DNA from 2 places in the Desulfovibrio sp. JC022 genome. Region 2 is predicted to be linked to the other one. Evidence: predicted binding sites of a transcription regulator. Region 2 holds the regulator's gene; the other holds the start of a gene.
The links. The regulator sigma-54, encoded in region 2, starts transcription at its own class of promoters, with help from an activator protein. The targets are predictions, from matches to a motif close to CTGGCACGGNNNNTGCTT.

Region 1: flgB (flagellar basal body rod protein FlgB) is a predicted target of sigma-54. The motif match lies at 3,583-3,600, and genes of this name have one in related genera.

What each region holds. Positions count from the first base shown of each region.
Region 1 is NZ_VOPZ01000001.1:570,539-580,875, reverse strand. Features, by position in the region: gene infA (translation initiation factor IF-1) at 1-45, opposite strand, end outside; gene hflX (GTPase HflX) at 165-1,760, opposite strand; gene FMS18_RS02585 (IMP cyclohydrolase) at 2,036-2,635, opposite strand; gene FMS18_RS02580 (lipopolysaccharide assembly protein LapB) at 2,806-3,360, opposite strand; gene flgB (flagellar basal body rod protein FlgB) at 3,678-4,088, shown strand; gene flgC (flagellar basal body rod protein FlgC) at 4,088-4,531, shown strand; gene fliE (flagellar hook-basal body complex protein FliE) at 4,585-4,911, shown strand; gene fliF (flagellar basal-body MS-ring/collar protein FliF) at 5,153-6,760, shown strand; gene fliG (flagellar motor switch protein FliG) at 6,762-7,763, shown strand; gene FMS18_RS02550 (FliH/SctL family protein) at 7,750-8,487, shown strand; gene FMS18_RS02545 (FliI/YscN family ATPase) at 8,490-9,803, shown strand; gene FMS18_RS02540 (transporter substrate-binding domain-containing protein) at 9,959-10,337, shown strand, end outside.
Region 2 is NZ_VOPZ01000002.1:6,154-16,490, reverse strand. Features, by position in the region: gene FMS18_RS03040 (acetyl-CoA hydrolase/transferase family protein) at 1-246, shown strand, start outside; gene FMS18_RS03035 (phosphoribosylformylglycinamidine synthase subunit PurQ) at 413-1,222, opposite strand; gene FMS18_RS03030 (CTP synthase) at 1,511-3,142, shown strand; gene kdsA (3-deoxy-8-phosphooctulonate synthase) at 3,218-4,030, shown strand; gene FMS18_RS03020 (HAD family hydrolase) at 4,020-4,541, shown strand; gene lptC (LPS export ABC transporter periplasmic protein LptC) at 4,542-5,132, shown strand; gene FMS18_RS03010 (LptA/OstA family protein) at 5,147-6,772, shown strand; gene lptB (LPS export ABC transporter ATP-binding protein) at 6,932-7,654, shown strand; gene rpoN (RNA polymerase factor sigma-54) at 7,974-9,389, shown strand; gene raiA (ribosome-associated translation inhibitor RaiA) at 9,441-9,977, shown strand; gene FMS18_RS02990 (PTS sugar transporter subunit IIA) at 9,981-10,337, shown strand, end outside.

The sequences.
Region 1 (10,337 bases), on a different contig from region 2:
TTCTTGAACAATACCTTCTACCTCAATACCTTCTTCTTTAGCCATGGCTTCCTCCGTCGCCAACAACTGCTTCAAAAGTAAAAATCAGAAATGTGCTACACATACCTGTTACTAATCTACAGCTATTAATGCAATAAGGAAAGAATTAACGAGCAGACCCGATCTTAAAATTTATGACCGAGCCTCTCGATGGCATTAAGAATATCTTCCACCAGCAGATTAAGTGAACGACGGCTTACTGCGCTGGAGGGAATACCTTGCGGATAAGTATTGCGCATTAACTCGCGCTGCTCATCATCAAGTTTATCCCACTTGTTGAGTACGAGAATTGTCGCCACATCATCAAGATTCATATCCGCAACAATATTATCTACTGCTGCAATCTGCTCCCCCACTTCCGGGTGGGAAGCATCGCAAACATGAAGCAACACATCGGCAGCTTCCAACTCTTCAAGAGTGGCACGAAATGCTTCTTTCAATTCCACGGGAAGCTGACGAATAAATCCAACCGTATCGGTCAGGATGAGTTCCTGCTCACGGGGAAAACGGATACGCCTACTGGTGGGATCAAGAGTGGCGAAAAGTTTATCTTCAGCCAGAACTCCGCTGTTGGTCAGGGTATTGAGTAAGGTAGACTTGCCCGCATTTGTATAACCGACCAGCGACACAACCGGAACACCGGCACGTGCACGCCGTTCACGGGTAAATCCCCGCTGACGACTTACCTTTTTCAGTTCCTTGCCCAGCTTAGTGAGTTTATCCTTGATACGACGGCGATCAATCTCCAGCTTGGTCTCACCGGGACCGCGACCGCCGATTCCGCCCATAAGCTTCGACATAGCCCGGTTCTTACCGACCAAACGCGGCATGGTGTACTTGAGCTGCGCCATCTCCACCTGCAATTTACCGGCGCGGGTGGTGGCATGCTGGGCAAAAATATCCAGAATAAGCTGAGTGCGGTCCAGTACCTTGCGTTCAGTCAGCTTGGCAAGGTTACGCATCTGGGCGGCAGAAAGTTCCTGATCAAAAAGGATCACTTCCGCATCAGCCTGCAAGGCAATAACTTCCAGCTCGGCAAGTTTGCCCTTACCCATGATAAATTTGGGATTGAGTTTACGGATACGCTGCACCAGACGTCCTTCAACCTTCAGCCCTGCGGTATCTGCAAGGTCTTCCAGCTCATCAAGGGAACGTTCCTGCACAGACTTGGGGTCCTGCGAAACACTGACCACAATGGCCCGCTCACGTTTATCAGTGGTATCGCGGGTACGGTCCGCACGGCGAAATTCATCTTCGAGGGCTTTAATCTGGTTCGGAAGATCCATGTCCGCACGGTCCCAGCGTACCGGGGCAAGCTGTTCGTAAGGTTTTTCTCCGGAACCTGGAGGAAGCAGATAGGCGAACTGAACAAAATCAGGTTCACCATGCGGGTTGGATGCAATGACGCTGACGCTGTCCAGACGCAGGAAAACCATATCCATGAGATCTTCCTCGGACAGGTTTTCCCCGGAAATATGGGTATGCAGGAGTCGCAAACCGCGCAACCGCCCTTCGGACTGACGGGTCCTCGGCAATTCGGGAATATAGATTGACCCCGGATCACCGACCAGAATCATTTCCGGTTTACCCTGCCGATTGATCAACAGGCCAATCTGGCGTCCGATTTCATGACTGAGAAAAGAGAGCTCGCGGGCCTGCTCATTAGTGAACCCGTTGGGGTCATTGTAACGACGGTCCGCAAGACGGTTGACACGTTTCAACTCACTGGGCTTAAGGCCCTGAGTATTACCTTTGGCTTTAAGAGCTATAAGACTATCCCTCCGGGGGCTTAAACCCTTTTTGTAAAACGGGTTTAAGAATCCCAAAAACTTTTATTAGGCTTCGCCGCTGTCGATAACAAAATTTTACCCAACTAAGGATTCCAAAGGGGATTATCCCCTTTGGCCGCCGGAGGCGAAATCACCCGACTAAAACGCGAAGCGTATCATAACATAAAAACGGGATGCCATAAAAATGACATCCCACTTTTAAAATATTACGCGTCGTGATCTGCCAGATATTTGGCAATCATGGAATCGTATTCAGAGACAAGCGCAAAAGTCTCCGCAGCCAGATCTTTTCTGAGCGCGAGAGAAACCTTGCCGTCGTTCTTTTTTATGTCTTCAAGAATACGGGGGTAATGTACCGGACTGGGAATAACCAGAACGGAATGGAAATTTTTCGCTGAAGCACGCAGCATAGTGGGACCACCGATGTCGATCTGCTCGACAGCGTTTTTCAGATCCTGCCCTTCACTTACAGCCTTGGCAAAATTGTACAGGTTAACACAAACCATATCGATGGTCTCGATTCCGTGTTCTTCGAGAGTCGACAGGTGCTCCGGGTTATCCTTGTCAGCAAGGATGCCGCCATGCACGCTGGGGTGCAGGGTCTTTACACGACCGCCCATGATCTCAGGGAAACCGGTAACATCACTTACAGATTTAACATCCAGTCCGGCATCAAGAAGCATTTTCCTTGTGCCGCCGGTGCTGATGAGTTCAACACCGAAACCAGCCAACTCAGCCGCAAATTCAGCAAGCCCGGATTTATCAGTAACACTGAGCACTCCGCGCTTTACAGGCAACATATCCATAACACATCTCCACTTTGTTTTTTGTGGAGTTGTGCCGGATTTATGCCGTAAAGGCAAGCTTCCGGACCGCACATTTTCTCGCCGGTAGTTGGTCCCCGCTCCCGAACCACACGAACAGGAACGGGACCAACCGGGAGGGGAGTCGGCTATATATAAAGGATCTGTGTGAGCTAAATCTGGCTCAGCAGTTCCTTAGCCGCTTCATTTGCGGGATCCTTTTCAAGGATCATTTCAAGCTGCTCGACAGCTTTTTCCTTCTGCTCCATGCAGATGTAAAGACCTGCGAGGGAGTAGCGGACTTCGTGCTTCTCGGGATCAACTTCGAGGAACTTTTCGAGGAAAGGAATAGCTTCAGCCATTCTTTCAGCCTCGTGACCGATCCTGATGATGCCGAAAAGAGCAACCATGTTGCTGATGTTAATGTCGAGAGCCTGAGAAAAGTTGTCAAAGGCTTCGTCCTGACGGGAGGTTTCCATCTGGATCAGTCCCATGCCGGCAAAACTCTTATCGGTAGCTTCTACCTGATGAGCTTTTTCATACAGTGACATGGCAGCATCATACTCACCACGCTGGACTGCGATTGTTGCAAGACCGATGTAAGGATCAGGATGCACACCGTTAGATCCGGCAGCCTTCTTGTAGTAATCTTCAGCCTTATCCAGTTCACCCATGAACAGATAACACTCACCGAGTTCCTTGTTAATTTCATAATCTAAATGACTCATAATTCCCCTCCGGAAATTTTATTTACCGCCGGACAATCCTAAGCGGCATTTTTTTCGACCTCTAAGGGTCTGCCTGAGTTTATGCATGCCGCGTGCCAAAACCAAACCCAGCACTCCCTACATTATATAATGGATATATTTTTTGCGCCCGATTTCCGACACCAAAGCCACACAGGCAAAAGCAACGCAAAAACTAATCATACATTTCAAGTAATTACAAGAACGGCACAGCTTTTGCTAAATACGAATCACAAAGTAAATACCAATTCTTTCCGGCCCATACCGGCACCGGGAATTTTTTGCAGGAGGATATACACATGAAAGGACTTTTCGGAAGCCACATACAATTGACAGGTAAAGTACTCGATCTGAGATTACAGCGTCAAAACCTCGTCTCCTCCAATCTGGCTAACGTCAACACCCCAGGCTACAAGGAAAAACGCCTCGAGTTTGAAGACGATCTTCAAAAGGCCATGGGCCTTGATGCCAAAGGTAAGATGACCAAAACCAGCAAAATGCATATCCCCAATGCTTTTGATGCAAACAAGTTTGAAGGAGATGTTCTTTCCAACTTCGAACCCAGAGTCGTTCACGGTGAAAACCGGGTCGACATGGATAAAGAGATGGTCGCCATGGCCAAGAACACCCTTTACTACAATGCCCTCTCTCAGGTTATCGGGAAAAATTTTCAGGGCATGAACAAAATCATCCAAAGCGGAGCTAGATAATGAACTTCTTCACAGCACTTGATATCGGAGCTTCAGGGCTTAAAGCCCAAAGGGAGTACCTGAACGTTGTATCCATGAACATGGCTAACGCCAGGACTACACGGACAGCCGAAGGCGGCGCTTACCGCCGCAAAAGTGTTGCCATGGAGTCCAGCCCCGTACTCTCACCTTTTGAAACCGCCATGGATCAACAGCTCAACCAGCAGCTTCGGGGCGTAACAGTCAGAGGCGTAGTCTCCGACACCCGTCCTTTTAAAGAAGTGTATGAGCCGAACCATCCTGACGCCAACTCAAAAGGAATCGTCAAATATCCGGACATTAACGTTGTCGAGGAAATGGTCAACATGATCACCATCAGCAGATCTTACGAAGCCAACGCGCAATCAGTAGACTCCGCCAAGAGGATGTTCAACCGCGCACTGAGAATCGGAATGGGACAGTAAGACCCGGCTGATTACAACCGACGGATTTCCGACACACGAAAAAGGAGCAAAACATGTCCATCAGAAACGTAGCAATGAATGCATACAGCAATGCAATCCAGAACCAGCAGAAGTTCGATAAAAAGTTCGACAAGACAATGGATCTTCATAAGGCCGAACCGAACTCTTTTTCCGAAACCCTCACGGACTCCATCAAAGGCGTCAACGAGCTGCAAGGTCAGAAAAAAGCTATGATCGAGGAATTTGCTTCCGGAAAAAACCAGAACGTCCATGAGTTGATGATCTCATTACAGAAGGCCAGTGTTGCCATGACCATGACCAGTACTGTGCGTACCAAAGTTATGACTGCTTATCAGGAAGTCATGAAAATGCCTTTCTAATCAGGTAGATCAATTTGCTCCGACTACCATCTTAGAAAATACAGCTGCCATAAGAGGGTCCTAAACAGGCTTCTTTTATGGCGGCTTTTACTCGTCTTAAGTCCGGACATTTTTTTGTCACCTGCTCTCGCCGCCTAAGACCTCTCTCAAAACAACCGCGATAAACTACTAATTTCAATAAACAACTTTACGTTGGACTGCATATTGCTTAAACAAATGAAAAATCGTCAGGAGTTTTAGTATGCCAAATTTCATCGTTGAGTATCTGGGTAAATTTCAAGGTTTCTGGTCTGACCGCACAGTTTCACAGCGGATCATGATCGGCGGACTTGCGGCCACAGTCGTAATCGCATTCATTCTCATGGTATTCTGGCTCAACCAGACTGAGTACAGAGTTCTTTACACCAAACTTTACGCAGAAGACGCATCCCGCGTTGTTTCCATCCTGCAATCTACCAAGGAGCCTTACAAAATTGAGGACAACGGTTCTACAATTCTGGTTCCCGCAGATAAAGTCTACGACCTGCGCCTGAAAATAGCCGGGGAAGGAGCTCTTCACGGACAGGGAATCGGCTATGAAATTTTCGACGAGGTTCAAATCGGACAAACTGACTTCATTCAGCGCATCAACTACCAGCGTGCCCTACAGGGTGAACTAGCACGTACAATCACCGAATTTCCGCAGGTTGACCGCGCCAGAGTCCATCTGGTGATGCCTTCCAAGTCCCTGTTTATTGAAGAGCAAATTGACCCTTCAGCTTCCGTAGTCCTTAAGCTCAAAGAAGGGGAAAAGCTTTCCGATAAGCAGATCAAAGGTGTATTAAATCTCGTAGTCATGTCTGTTGAAGGTTTGAAACCTGGGCACGTCACTATTACTGATATGCGCGGACAGGTCCTCTACCAGCCCGAAGATGACGGCGGACTGGGACTGAACATCACCAACAGCCAGCTCGAATACAAATCCGGCCTCGAATCCAAGATTGAACAGCGCATCCAGCGTCTGCTCATGCCCATCGTCGGACCGGATAAAGTCATCGCCAAAGTTAACGCAGATCTCGACTTCAGACAGCGCACCATCAAGACAGAAGCATACGACCCTGACGGTCAGGTGGCACGCTCCGAACAGACCAGTGAAGAAACAACACGCGGTACCGCCAATGTTGACGGCGGCGTACCCGAGGCAAACTTTCGCGGCGACGGTTTCACCGGAACAGCCACTACTCAGGACTCCACCCGTGAAACCCGCACCACCAACTATGAAATCAATAAAGAAGAACAGCAGATCATCGTTCCTGTAGGCGAGCTCAAACGCCTCAGCGTAGCGGTTATCGTTGACGGAACCTACACCAAAGACCCTGACACCGGCGAAATGACCTACGTCCCCCGCTCTGAAGAAGAAATGCAGCGCATCCGGGAACTGGTAAGCTCCGCAGTCGGTTATGACGAAGTACGCGGCGATATAGTTGAAGTCTCCAATATGTCCTTCGGCATGCAGGATATGTTCGGTGACGAAGGCCTCATGCGCACCATGCTCGAATACGCACAGCGCCTTGGCAAGCCTTTCCTCAACGGCCTCCTGATCTTCCTCTTCCTGATTCTGGTTGTACGTCCGGTAGTCATGGCTCTGATCAAACCCCGTGTTACTGAAGATGAAATTGACGAAGTTGCAGGACTGCCCGAAGCAGGTGAAAGACTCGCAATTGATGAAAGCGACCTTGACGAAGAGGCTCTTGATACGGCACGTAGACTGGAGAACGCCAAGGCTCAGGCTCTGCAACTCTCGGAAAAGAACATGGATCAGGCTGTGCAGGTGCTAAAGAGCTGGCTGAAGCAGCAGGAGGCAGCTTAAATTGTCAACGCCGTTCACCGGTAACCAAAAAACAGCAATCGTACTTCTCGCCCTCGGGGACAAGTTTACCGCTGAAACCTTCAAACGCATGAATCGTCAAGAAATTGCCGAAGTATCAAAAGCCATGCTGGAGATGGATTCAGTCCCCAAGGAACAGGTTTTGGAAGTACTTAAAGAGTTCAACGAAACTCTGGCTTACGGTGCTGAACTTCTCATGGGCGGAGCTGATCAGGTCAAAAGGCTGCTCAGTAAATCCCTTGATGAAGAAACCGCAAAATACATTCTGGATAAACTCGACCTTGAAAGCGGCCCAGCTCCTTTTCAGGAACTCCAGAACGTCAGTCCCAAGATTCTGGCCCAGATTCTCAGGAACGAACATCCGCAGACACTGGCCCTTATCATTGGTCACCTGCACCCGGATCAGGCAGCGGATCTTATATCCAACCTGCCCGGCGGCGTAAGAGCCGAAGTGCTCATGAGACTGGCCAAACTGGAAGCGGTTGCGGAAGAAATGCTCATGGAAGTGGATCGGGTGCTTCAAAGCCAGCTGATCGCCATGGGCGGCAAGGAAGGAAAGAAAGTGGGCGGCGTCCCCGCAGTAGCGGAAATCCTCAACGCCGTGGACCGCTCAACAGAAGAGGAAGTTCTTTCAGAAATCGAGGAAGAATCCACCCAGATGGCCGAAGAAATCAGGAACCTCATGTTCGTTTTCGAAGACATCAAAGGGCTGGACGATCGCGCGATCCGCGAACTGCTCAAGGAAGTTTCAAACGAAGAGCTCACCACCGCACTCAAGGGTGCATCTGACGATTTACAGGAGCTTTTCTTCAAGAACATGTCCGAACGAGCTTCCAATATGATCCGCGAAGACCTCGAAATCATGGGACCTGTGAAACTTTCCGATGTGGAAGGTGCACAGCAGAATATTGTAAAGAATATCCGCCGCCTCGAAGACGAAGGCCGGATAATGATCAGCAGAGGTTCAGGAGATGTCTTTGTCTAAGGCTGAAGAAGACAAGTTCTACACCGGTAGGGTCATCATGGGTCTTGATTCCAACAACAAGACTCAGGAGATGACGATACAGGAAATGGAAGGCAAAAAGAAGCCGACCTGGAACGACGACACTGACCGCGAATATTATGAGCGGGTCAAGGCTAAAGCCCAGAACATGGCCAAGGAGATAATTGCCAAAGCCATGACTGACGCGGAAGCCATCAAGGCCAATGCGCAGGCGGAAGGATATGCCGCCGGACAGGCTCAAGCCGCTCAGGACGCTGAACAGCAGATGATAGGCTTCAGCCAGCATCTCGGCCAGACCTTGCAGGCAATTCAAGACCAGTCACACAATGTGATGATGGCCCAGTCAGCCGATGCCATCTCACTGGTCTTCATGGTCATAGAGAAAACATTGGCCGTGGAAATGGAAAGCCGCAGACAGGAAATCCTTGCAGCCCTGCTTGACGATGCCCTGAACCGCATAGATTCCATGACCCAGCTGGTGATTAAAGTATCCCCGGATGACAGCGGAATCATAGGCCCCCTGCTTGAGCAGGCCCAGACCGAACACCCCGACCTTGCCAAATGGCGGATCAAGGCTGATCCCGCCATCGACAACGGAGGAGTTATTGTCGAAGCCGCCGATGCTATGATCGAGAATACCGTCACTTCCCGCTGGGAAGGCGTACAGGCAATTCTCGGACAGCTCGCGCCAGGAACGGGAGAATAACCATGGCCGACATGAAAGGCTGCACACAACTCCTTTCCGCACTGGACCCCTGCCGCAGCTACGGCCGGGTAAGCAAGGTTGTCGGGCTGATTGCCGAAGGAAAGGGCATCAAAGCCCCCTTGGGTTCAGTCTGTCAACTCATACCCGAAGAAGCAGAATCCCCCATCGCCGCTGAAGTCGTCGGCTTCAGGGATGGTGCCTGCCTGTTCATGCCTTACGGGGAAATGCATGGCATCAGTCCCGGCAGCCTGATTGAAAACTCCAGAACTCCGCCCAAGGTTCCTGTAGGCATGAACCTGCTGGGACGTGCTGTTGACGCCTTTGGCGAACCAATTGACGGCAAAGGCCCTATCATACCCGAAGCTTACAACCCCCTGCATCGCGACCCTCCCAACCCGCTGGAACGTCCACGCATCAATGAACCGCTTGACGTCGGTGTCAAATCTATCAACGGCCTGCTGACCATCGGCAAAGGCCAGCGCATGGGTATTATGGCCGGATCAGGGGTCGGAAAATCGACACTGCTCTCCATGATGGCCCGCTACACTGTGGCAGATATCAACGTTATCGCTCTGGTCGGCGAGCGTGGTCGTGAGGTTGTCGAATTCATAGAACGTGATCTCGGACCGGAAGGACTGGCCCGTTCAGTGCTGGTCATCGCCACTTCCGACAAAAGCCCGCTTATCCGTATGCGCGCAGCATATACTGCCACCGCCATTGCCGAATATTTCCGTGACCTGAACAAAGACGTCCTTTTGATGATGGACTCGGTAACCCGCTTTGCCATGGCCGGCCGAGAAGTGGGCCTAGCCGCTGGCGAACCGCCGACCCGTGGAGGTTACACACCTTCAGTGTTCGCCCAGTTACCCAAACTGCTGGAGCGCGCAGGAAAGAATCAGCACGGGTCCATCACCGGAATTTACACAGTACTGGTTGACGGTGACGACTTTACCGAACCCATTGCCGATGCCGTGCGTTCAATTCTTGACGGACACATTGTACTCACCCGCGACCTTGCCGACCAGGGACACTACCCCTGCATCGACGTACTCAAAAGCGTCAGCCGTGTACGCGGAGATATTGTACAGGGTGATATTGTAGCCGCCGGACGCAAGGTCCTCGGCCAGTTGGCTACCTTCCGAAAAGTTGAAGACATGGTTAACATCGGAGCTTACCAAAAAGGTGCCAACCCGGAAATTGACACCGCCATAAAAATGGTTCCGGTCATCAACGATTTTCTGCAACAGCTGGTCGAAGACAAGCAAACCATTGAGGAAAGCTTTGCCAAATTAATGGAACTTGCCGCAGCAAGTTAACCCACCTGCGTAATGGCCTTCTGCACGCCTCACCGAGAATTATTTCTATACTAATTTACAGTTATAAATATTTATATGGATTACCCCAGCTCTTGCTGCTAATAATATATTTTGCAAGCAACACATCAAGACACAAAAAGATAGCTGTGGCAAAAATGACAACATCCATAAAACACATCTTCGCCACCATTGCCGCGGTATCAATTATATTAACGGCAGAAGTTGCTACTTCTTCCCCCCTTATCGTAACTCACTCCTCAAGCATGCCTCCGCTCGCTTTTATAAATAATAAAGGTAAGCCGGACGGGGTACTTATTGATTTATGGAAAGAATGGTCCGAGCAGTCCGGGACGGAAATCAAATTCAGGCTTCAGCCCTGGAAAACTGCCGTGCAAGATACAATAAGCGGTAAAGCCAGCATTAACGGAGGCATGTTTTATTCAAAAAGCCGCGCAGAAAAAATGCTCTACGGAGATTACATTTTTCATTTCAAAGGCGGACTTTTTGCTGCCCGGAACATTAATGAAAAAACGA
Region 2 (10,337 bases):
ATCTCGGTCATGACCACTTATGCCACGGCCAAGAATGATACCATTTCACGCATAGTTCCCCGGCTGGGCAGGGATGCTGCGGTAACTACGCCGCGTACGGACGTGCATTATCTTTGTACCGAGTACGGCATCGTAAATATCAAGAACAGGTCAGTAGGGGAGAGGGCTGAAGCGATTATCAGCATTGCCCACCCTGATTTCAGGGATGAGTTACGGCGTGAAGCTGAGAAGATGAGATTATTTTAAAATAAAAGGGGAGAGTTTTTTCAAACTCTCCCCTTAAATCTGTTTACAATCAACCAAACAAAGCGGCGAAGCCCTACTGAAAAAGTTTGGGATTCTAAAACCCTTTTCAAAGGGTTTTAGCCGCCGGAGGCAAAGTCTTTTAATAAAATGCGCGATAGCGCATCAATTAAAGTGACTTAATATATTTTACGCCACCTTCGAGCAACGCCAGCCCGAGGGTGGGGATGTCGCCACGAGTCCACTTGGGGTGGTTGGTGGGGTGGTTGAATGCTTCTGGGTGAGGCATGAGCCCGAGGATGCGGCCGGTGGGATCAGTCAGACCTGCAATACCCAGCGGGGAACCGTTGGGGTTGGCAGGGTATTCCTGTGTCACATCGCCGGATTCGGGATCTATGTACTGGACTGCGTGAAGGTTGTTCTCCACGATTTTTTCCAGCATGGCATCATCAGCGGGGATGATTTTACCTTCACCGTGACGTACAGGTACGTTCAGGGTGTCGATATCCTTGGTGAAAACACAAGGGGAATCGGGGTTGGCCTTGAGGTGTACCCAGCGGTCCTCGTATTTTGCGGAATCGTTGTAGCTGAGCGAAACCTGACGGGTGAAGTACTCACCACCCACTGCGGGCAGCAGGCCGAGTTTGACCAGCAGCTGGAATCCGTTACAGATTCCAAGGATTACGCCTCCGTCTTCAAAGAATTTTTTGATCTGGTCCACAAGGGGGCTTCCGTCTGCGGTGTGGGCGTGTTTCCAGCGGAGCGCGGCAGCCTGTGCTGCTCCGAGGTCATCGCCATCAAGAAATCCGCCGGGAAAAATCAGGTAATTATAACCTTCAAGGTTTTTTTTACCTGCTGCTAGATCGGAAAAATAAGTGACGTCTACTTCGTCTGCGCCCGCTTTTTTAGCGGCATGAGCAGACTCGTGTTCACAGTTGGTTCCGTAACCGGTGATGACCAAAACTTTAACGCGGGCCATATATTTTTGTCCTCCAGATGTTGACAATAGAAATATTCCAAGACTATCTAATGCGTGTTTTGAAGAGAGGAACATAATTGCGGGTCAGCTTTCCGTCAACAGTCTATATTCCTCAGGACGTACCGCTAACACATTTTTTTTAAGTGGGATACGCCTGAATATGGGATTGTTAACGGGTTGGGTCCCTTTTTGTGTTTTTTCCTATTTACTGACTTTATTCGCTGTCCATTTTGTTTTATGTAACAGCGATATTTTAAAATAAATTGTCCGCCACGGGACAGGAGCGTTATGAAAACCAAATTTATATTCATCACCGGGGGCGTGTTGTCCTCACTTGGTAAAGGGCTTGCAGCAGCATCCATCGGCGCACTTCTTAAAGCCAGAGGGATGACCGCAACCATTCAGAAGCTTGATCCTTATATCAATGTTGACCCCGGTACCATGAACCCCTTTCAGCACGGGGAAGTTTACGTAACTGACGACGGCGCGGAAACCGATCTCGACCTCGGTCACTATGAACGTTACCTTGGGGTTCCGCTTGGCCAGAAAAACAACATGACTTCCGGTCGTGTTTATCACAACGTAATCACCAAAGAACGTCGCGGCGATTACCTCGGCGGTACCGTACAGGTTATTCCGCACATTACTGATGAGATCAAGAACGCCGTGAAAAATGTTCCCAACGGCGAGGACGTGGCCCTCATCGAGATCGGCGGTACTGTTGGTGATATTGAAGGTCTTCCTTTTCTTGAAGCCATCCGTCAGCTGCGCTCCGAACTGGGCAGCGAGAATGTGCTTTATATTCACCTGACCCTCGTTCCTTATCTTGCTGCTGCCGGTGAAGTAAAAACCAAGCCTACCCAGCACTCCGTTAAAGAACTTCGTGGTATCGGTATTCATCCTGATATTATTCTCTGTCGTAGTGAAGTTGATCTGGATGAAGATATCAAACGCAAGATTGCACTTTTCTGTGACGTTGACCGTGACGCGGTTTTCACTGCTGTTGATGTTAAGTCTATCTACCAGCTTCCGCTCAGTTTTTATAATGAAGGTTTGGATCAGAAAATCGCTATCCTGCTTAAGCTTCCGGCTAAGAACTGCAATCTTGAGCCATGGAAAAAACTTAATCATATTCTTGAGCACCCCAAAGGTGAAACCACAATCGGCATTGTCGGTAAATATGTGGACCTCAAGGAAGCTTACAAGTCATTGCACGAAGCCCTCATCCACGGCGGTGTTGCTAACGAGGTTAAAGTCAACCTGCGTTATGTGAATTCCGAAGAGATCACTCCTGAAAATGTTAAGGAAAAGATGGCCGGAATTGACGGCGTTCTGGTTCCCGGAGGATTCGGTCACCGTGGAGTTGAAGGTAAAATTACTACTATCCAGTATGCTCGCGAAAATAAGGTTCCTTTCTTTGGAATCTGCCTCGGCATGCAGTGCGCTGTGATTGAATATGCTCGTAACGTTATGGGGCTGAAGGGTGCTAATTCTGAAGAGTTCAATCCTAACGGTACTGACAATGTAATTTACTTGATGAAAGAATGGTACGATTACCGCACCAAGAAGACTGAAAGCCGTTGCGAAGAAAGCGACAAAGGCGGAACAATGCGTCTTGGTGCTTACCCCTGCAAAGTTGTTGAAGGCACTAAAGCAATGGCAGCTTACGGCGAAGCTGAAATTCAGGAACGCCACCGTCATCGTTACGAATTCAACAAAGAAAAATTTGCGGATCAACTCGTTGAAGCCGGTCTGGTTCTGAGTGGTCTTTCCCCGGACGAAGCTCTGGTTGAGATTGTGGAAGTTCCCGATCATCCGTGGTTCCTGGGTTGTCAGTTCCACCCGGAATTCAAATCCACTCCCATGAACGCACATCCGCTGTTCAGGGATTTCATCAAGGCCGCCCGCGACAATAAATAAAAATTAACTTTTGATTGCCCGGGAACGCTGTTATGCCGTGTTTCCGGGCAACCTTATATCTGGAGGGTAGTCTTTTTGACCCCCGATGAATTATATCAGAAAAGTTTGCAGGGACCGTTTATTCTGGCGGGACCTTGCGCACTGGAAACCATAGATGTCGCCCTGCGCGCCGCAGAAGTGCTGGCAGACATCGCTTCCCGTCTTGATGTGACGGTAATTTTCAAAAGCTCTTTCGACAAGGCCAATCGGACCTCCATTACTTCTTTCAGGGGACCGGGCATGGAGGAAGGGCTTAAATGGTTGCAGCGGGTGAAAGACGAAACCGGTCTTCCCGTTGTCACCGACATTCATACCCCGGATCAGGCCGCGCCTGTTGGCGAAGTGGCTGATGTGATTCAGATTCCCGCATTTCTCTGCCGCCAGACCGACCTTCTTGTTGCTGCCGCTAATACCGGACGGGTCATCAACGTTAAGAAGGGCCAGTTTCTTGCTCCTCATGAAATGCGTCACGTGGTGAATAAGCTGCGCGAAGCCGGAAATGAACGTATCTGGCTTACCGAGCGCGGGTCTTCATTCGGTTACAATAATCTTGTGGTGGACATGCGTTCCATGGCAATTATGAAAGAGCTGGGATGCCCGGTTGTTTTTGATGCCACCCATTCAGTGCAGCTTCCCGGTGGTTTGGACGGTAAGTCCGGCGGTCAGCGTGAATTTGTACCTGTGCTTTCCCGTGCTGCTGTTGCAGCGGGGGCTTCCGGTGTGTTCATGGAAACCCATCCCGACCCGGATTGTGCACTTTGCGATGGTCCCAACAGCTGGCCCCTTGATCGAGCAGAAGACTTGGTTAAGGATCTTTTGGCCGCATGGAGTGTAGATTATGTCTGCTAGGCAGCGTGCTGAAAAAATTAAATTACTCATCCTTGATGTGGACGGCGTGCTTACTGACGGTGGTCTTTACTATGACCATGAAGGCAATGTCGTGAAGCGTTTTAATGTGCAGGACGGCCTCGGTATTAAGTTTGCCCAGAAGGCGGGCATCGAGCTGGCGGTAATCACCGGACTGAATCACGGTGCGGTTGAAAAGCGTGTTACCGAGCTGGGAATTACTGAATATTATCCCGGTCAGCGCGAGAAACTGCCTTTTTATGAAAAGCTGCTTAAGGAAAAGGGACTCAAAGACGAAGAAGTGGCCTACGTCGGCGATGACTGGATTGATGTTCCGGTTATGGTCCGCGTGGGATTGCCTATGGCGGTGAAGAATGCCCAGCCTGAAATTTTCGGAATATCCAAATGGATCTCCAGCCGCGAGGGCGGTCAGGGTGCTGTGCGTGAAGCTATTTCGTTCATCCTTGACGCTCAGGGCAAGTTGAATGAAATCTGGAAAGAGTGGGCAGGCTAGATGGGCCGTATCGGCTTGGTTTTATCTTTGATTTTATCCCTGTCTTTCGGGGTCTGCGCTGGAACTCTGCTGGGTAAGAAATACGGAACCTTTCCACATATGGCACGTGATGTTGTGGAAAATCCGCTTCTTTCCAATAAAAATCAGTCTGATATTTCCGCTGAGGAAATTGAGCTGATTCAGGGAACCGGCGGTGATATTGAGTGGATTCTGCGGGCTGGAAGTGCTGACTACGATCAGGAAAAAGGGCTGGTCATTGCTGACAAACCCCGGGTCACATATTATCTTGGCCGGGACCGCAAGGAAGTCTTTGTCAGTGCTTTGCATGGTGAGGTCAGTCAAAAAGGTGAAGGCCTCAAGCTCTGGGATAATGTTAAAGGTCATTACGGTGATATGGGCCTTGTGGCTGATCGCCTTGACTTTAAACCCAAAGACAACCTGCTTTTTCTTGAAGGTAATGTAAAAGTGCAGAGTCCTGCCGTTTACATCACTTCCAATCGGGTCAAGGTAGACCTTGTCACCCGTGAAATAATGATTGAAGACGGAATGGAAGCCCTGATTTCACCGGACATGGTGGTAATGCCTCAATAGAAGCGAGCATTCATTTGATTAATATAGCTGAAAAAAGTTCATTGTTTAGCGGCTGGTCCGCATCCGCATTGCTTTCTCCCGCCATTGTTTGTGCGGTGTTCTTCCTTGTTTTTATTTTGGCTGGAACATCTGCCCATGCCTATGAAAAGTCTGAGTTGAAGATTGCCCGGACTATTGCCAATGTACGCGCAAAACCCGATTTGAAAGGGGCCGTAGTATGGGTTCTTTCCCCGGCGGAAAGTTTTCTGGTCGGCAAAGCACAGGGTAATTGGTATCCGGTTTATCCCGCTTCTGATGAAAAGGACATGAAACCTGTGGGCTATGTTTCCCGTAAGGTTGTTGTTCCTGCTGCTCCTGACAGTCCTTTGGTGGATTGGGGTGATATCCGTTACGTGGGCAAGGATCTTAAATACCATCTGGAGCGGACAGTGAAGTCTTCAACCGGAGGGATGATCAAGTCCGGTGATAAAGTTAAGGTCGGCTTCCTCAAAGGCGGCTGGTATGCAATTTTTAAGGCTGACGCAAAAGTTGTTTCTGAAGCTGATGCTCTTGGGTTTGTAAAGCAGAGCGACATTGATATTGTTAATGATGATGCTCGCATCCGTTATGCCGTGCGCAGAATTAATGTGATTGAAAAACCTGTGGCCACTTCAAAGGCTGTGGGGCTGCTCAGTCCCGGTCATCGTGCGCAGGTTGGGATTGATAAGGGCGGCATGTATGCCCTCTATCGCATTGATACCATGGTCAAAAAGGATACTCCCGTCTGGGGGTATGCATGGGGGCCTTTCCTTGCTCCTTATCCCAAAAATCTGGAAAAAGCCCAGATGGCCGGAATTGATGCCCGTAAGGCTGAAATCAAGGCAGAGAAGGCCAAAAAGGCAAAGCAGGAAATTGAAAGGGGCGGTGAGTTGGCTGCCATGGAAGAAGCCATGGACGAAATGTTACTGGCTCCGGTTCAGACTAAAATAATGTATGCCACTGCGGTTCTCAATGTTCGTTCTGAACCAAATGCCAAGTCTCTTATCGTGGACAAACTTGAACTTGGTGAATCCGTCAGTGTCGGGCAGGAAGAAGGTAAATGGTATCCTGTTTTCAAGCCCGGAAAAGATAAAGAGTTGAAGCGTGTCGGTTATGTTTTCGGTACTTACCTCAAAGCTGAAGCTCCGGTTGTGAAAAAAGAAAAGCCGCAGAAGAAGCGCGTGCCCGGCGGGCCGGATGAAGTGCCTATCAAGATTACATCCACCAAGATGACTTTTAGCGAAAACCGTAACCGGATTACTTTTTCCGGTAATGTTAAGGTCGTGCGCTTGGACGTGACCCTTACCTCGGAAACTCTTACCGCTCACTTGAGACCGGAAGGTGATTCTCTTACTGACACGCAGGATAAGATCAAGAAGATCGTTGCCGGTGGTAATGTTAAAGTGGTTATGAACAACCGCAAAGGTCATTGCGACAAACTGACTTATGTTGTGGGCGATTCCATTATTTATATGAATGGGAATGCCGAGTTGCAGGACGGTCCCAACAATATTCAGGGTGAAGAGATTAAGTTTTATCTGAAAGATAATCGTGCTGAAGTTGTCGGCGGTAACAAACCCATTGAGGCTATTTTTTATACTCCGAAAAATGTTTCGCCTTAGTCTGTATGATTTAATGATGATTAAGCGTTTATAGCGGCGAAGCCCTATTAAAAAAGTTTGGGATTCTTAAACCCTTTTCAAAGGGTTTGAGGCCCCCGGCAGGGCTGCCGGAGGCAAAATCATTTCATCAAAAGCGCGTAGCGCATCAAAAAGGAAGTTATGTCTTCGATTATCGCCAAGAAACTGGTCAAGTGCTACGGACCTAAGGAGGTCGTCCGCGGAATTGGGCTGACCGTGCGCGAGGGCGAGGTTGTGGGGCTGCTTGGTCCTAACGGAGCGGGGAAAACCACAACATTCTATATGCTTGTGGGGGTGGTCAAACCTACTTCCGGGGATGTCTATCTTAATAAAAAGCAGATAACCAGATTGCCCCTGCATGAGCGGGCACGTCAGGGGATCAGTTATCTTCCGCAGGAAAGCTCCATTTTCAAGAAACTTTCCGTGCGTAAGAATCTTGAAATCATAATCGAACATACCGGTCTTTCCGGTAAAGATGTGCCGAAAAGGGCGGATGAACTGCTTGACCAACTGGGTATTCTGCGTTTGGCAGACCAGAAGGCCATGTATCTTTCCGGTGGTGAGCGCCGCCGTCTTGAGATTGCACGGGCCATGATTAACAATCCGAAGTTCATTCTGCTTGACGAACCCTTTGCGGGGATTGATCCCATCGCAGTAATTGATATTCAGGACATCATTTCTTCACTGAAAGATATGGGGCTGGGAATTCTGATCTCTGACCACAACGTGCGTGAAACACTCTCCATCTGTGACCGGGCCTATCTTGTTTACGAGGGTAGGGTTATCCTTAACGGTTCACCGGAAAATATTGTGAAGAACACCAAGGCACGCAGGCTTTATCTGGGTGATAGTTTTAGTTTGTAGTCGTTTTTTACGCTAATTTTGTTTTTCAGGCCGGGCTTCATTTTTTGAAGTCCGGCTCTTTTTTGGGCTAAAGTTTGATTAATTTTGGCATTGTTGATTTACAGTCTGCCCGAACATTGGTACACTTTTTTCATATACAAATTCTGTATGTAAAAAATCCTTAAATATCAGATAATTCAGAGGTCTTTGTTGCATCTTGTAATGGGATGTGGCATAGTCAAATCAAGGCTGAGGTTTAATAAAATTTTTTTTTATTGCTTTGGTGTGCAACTAACTGAAATAAATTGAGTTTGAGACTAATATAAGGTGGCCTGAATATATGGGATTGGAACTTAGACAACAATTAAAGCTTACTCAACAGCTGGTTATGACTCCTCAGTTGCAGCAGGCGATCAAGTTGTTGCAGCTCTCCCGTCTGGAACTGGTGGATAGTGTCCATCAGGAGCTTATGGAGAATCCTATTCTTGAAGAAGCTGAAGCGCAGGAGAGAACTGACGCTGCTGATGCTGATGCAGGCACCGCTACGGCCGAAGAGGCACAAATTTCCAAGGAAGCCGAGTGGGAAAACTATCTCGGTGAATTCTCCAGCACATCAAAGCAGTCTGCTTCCCGCGAGTCTGAATCTTATGAAGAAGGAACTTCATTTGAAACGCGTCTGACCAAGACGGCTTCTCTTGAAGGGCATCTGCATTGGCAGATGAGCCTCTCTGATTTTACCGACGAAGAAAAGACCATCGGCGAATGCCTTATGGGTAATTTAAGTTCGGGAGGTTTTTTACGGATAGACTTGGAAGAAGTATGTGAAACATGCTATGCTGAAATCGAAGACGTGGAAAAGGTGCTTCACCGCATCCAGCGTTTCGATCCGGTAGGCGTGGCGGCAAGGACTCCGCAGGAATGTCTGCTTATCCAGCTGGAAGCATTGAAGCTTGATGATGATCCGATTCTGGTCTCGTTGGTCCGGGACCATCTGGATGATCTTGAGAAGAAACGCTACAAGCCGCTGGCTCGGAAGTTCAAGCTCAGCATGGAGGATTTAAAGAGTTACCTTGATCTGATGCAGACACTTGATCCATTGCCCGGAGCAAGTTTTTCAGGTGGAGACTCTTTCTATGTCAGCCCGGATGCTTATGTTTATGAATATGATGGTGATTTTGTCATAGTTCTGAACGAAGACGGTCTTCCTAAATTGCAGATGAATGCTTTTTATGTGGAGACGTTGGCATCAACCAAGGGAGATGATAAGGAATATTTTCAGGACAAGATGCGTTCCGCACAATGGCTGATGAAGAGCCTGTACCAGCGGCAGCGCACCTTATATAAAGTTCTTGAATCCATAGTGAGGTTTCAGCGCGAATTTTTCGCCCACGGTGTCACCAAGTTAAAACCGCTTATCCTTAAGGAGGTTGCGGAAGACATCGAGATGCATGAATCCACTGTGAGTCGAATCACTACTAATAAGTATGTTTCTACTCCGCATGGAATCTATGAACTTAAGTTCTTTTTTAATAGTGCTCTCGGTCTGGATGACGGATCTCAGGTCGGTTCCGAGTCCGTCAAGGCGACGATCAAAAAGTTGATCGGCGAAGAGGACGGAAAGAAGCCCCTCAGCGACGAGAAGATTGCTGAGATTCTCAAAGAGAAGCTGGAAGTCAATATAGCCAGAAGGACCGTAGCCAAGTACAGGACTGCAATGGGGATACTCTCCTCATCCAAGAGGAAAAAGGTATTCTAATGTAGTCCGGAGAAATCAACGCATATTCACCCCTTACTAAGGAGGCTCTTTATGAACGTAGCATTTACTTTTAAGAATTTCGACGCATCCGAACATCTTAAGGAATATGCAAACAGCCGTTTCTCCAAGTTGGTAAAGTACGTCAGCAACCCTGACAATACTGATATGCAGGTGAATCTGTCAGTTGATAAGTTCAGGCATGTTGCGGAAGTAGTTTTTACCTCCGACCATTTACATGTCTCAGCTTACGAAGTGTCCGAGGACATGTATTCCACCGTGGATATGGTTCTGGACAAGCTAGAAGCCCAGCTTCGCCGCGCAAATGAAAAGATGAGAAGTCACAGGCGTAAGGACGCAGCTCCTGCCCGTATGGATATTCTCAGCTATGGAGAGGAAGAGTACAGGGAACCTGTAATTGTCGAGTCCGACTCTTTTGTTCCCAAGCCTATGAGTATTGATGAAGCCGCAGAGCAGCTTCAGACTCTCGACCATGAATTCCTCGTATTCCGCAATGCGGATAACGAAGCTATAAATGTAATCTACCGCCGCAATAATGGCGATTTCGGTTTAATTGACCCGGGATACTAACTGATGAATATAACTGATAATTTGGCGAAGGACCTTGTTGTTCATGAACTACAGGCCTCTGATAAGAGTGAAGTTCTGAAAGAAATGGTTTCCACCCTCAAGGACGCAGGTCTGGAAGTGGATGTGGAAAATGCCCTTAAGGTCCTTAATGATCGTGAAAAACTTGGAACAACCGGAATCGGGGATGGCATAGCCATCCCCCACGGTAAACTGGAATGTCTTGAAGAGATTGTCGTAGTTGTCGGCCGCTCCAGCGAGGGAGTCGACTTTGAATCTCTGGACATGCAGCCATGTAAGATATTCTTTATGGTACTGGCCCCCGAGCAGGGGGCCGGTGCTCATTTGAAGGTGCTGGCGCAG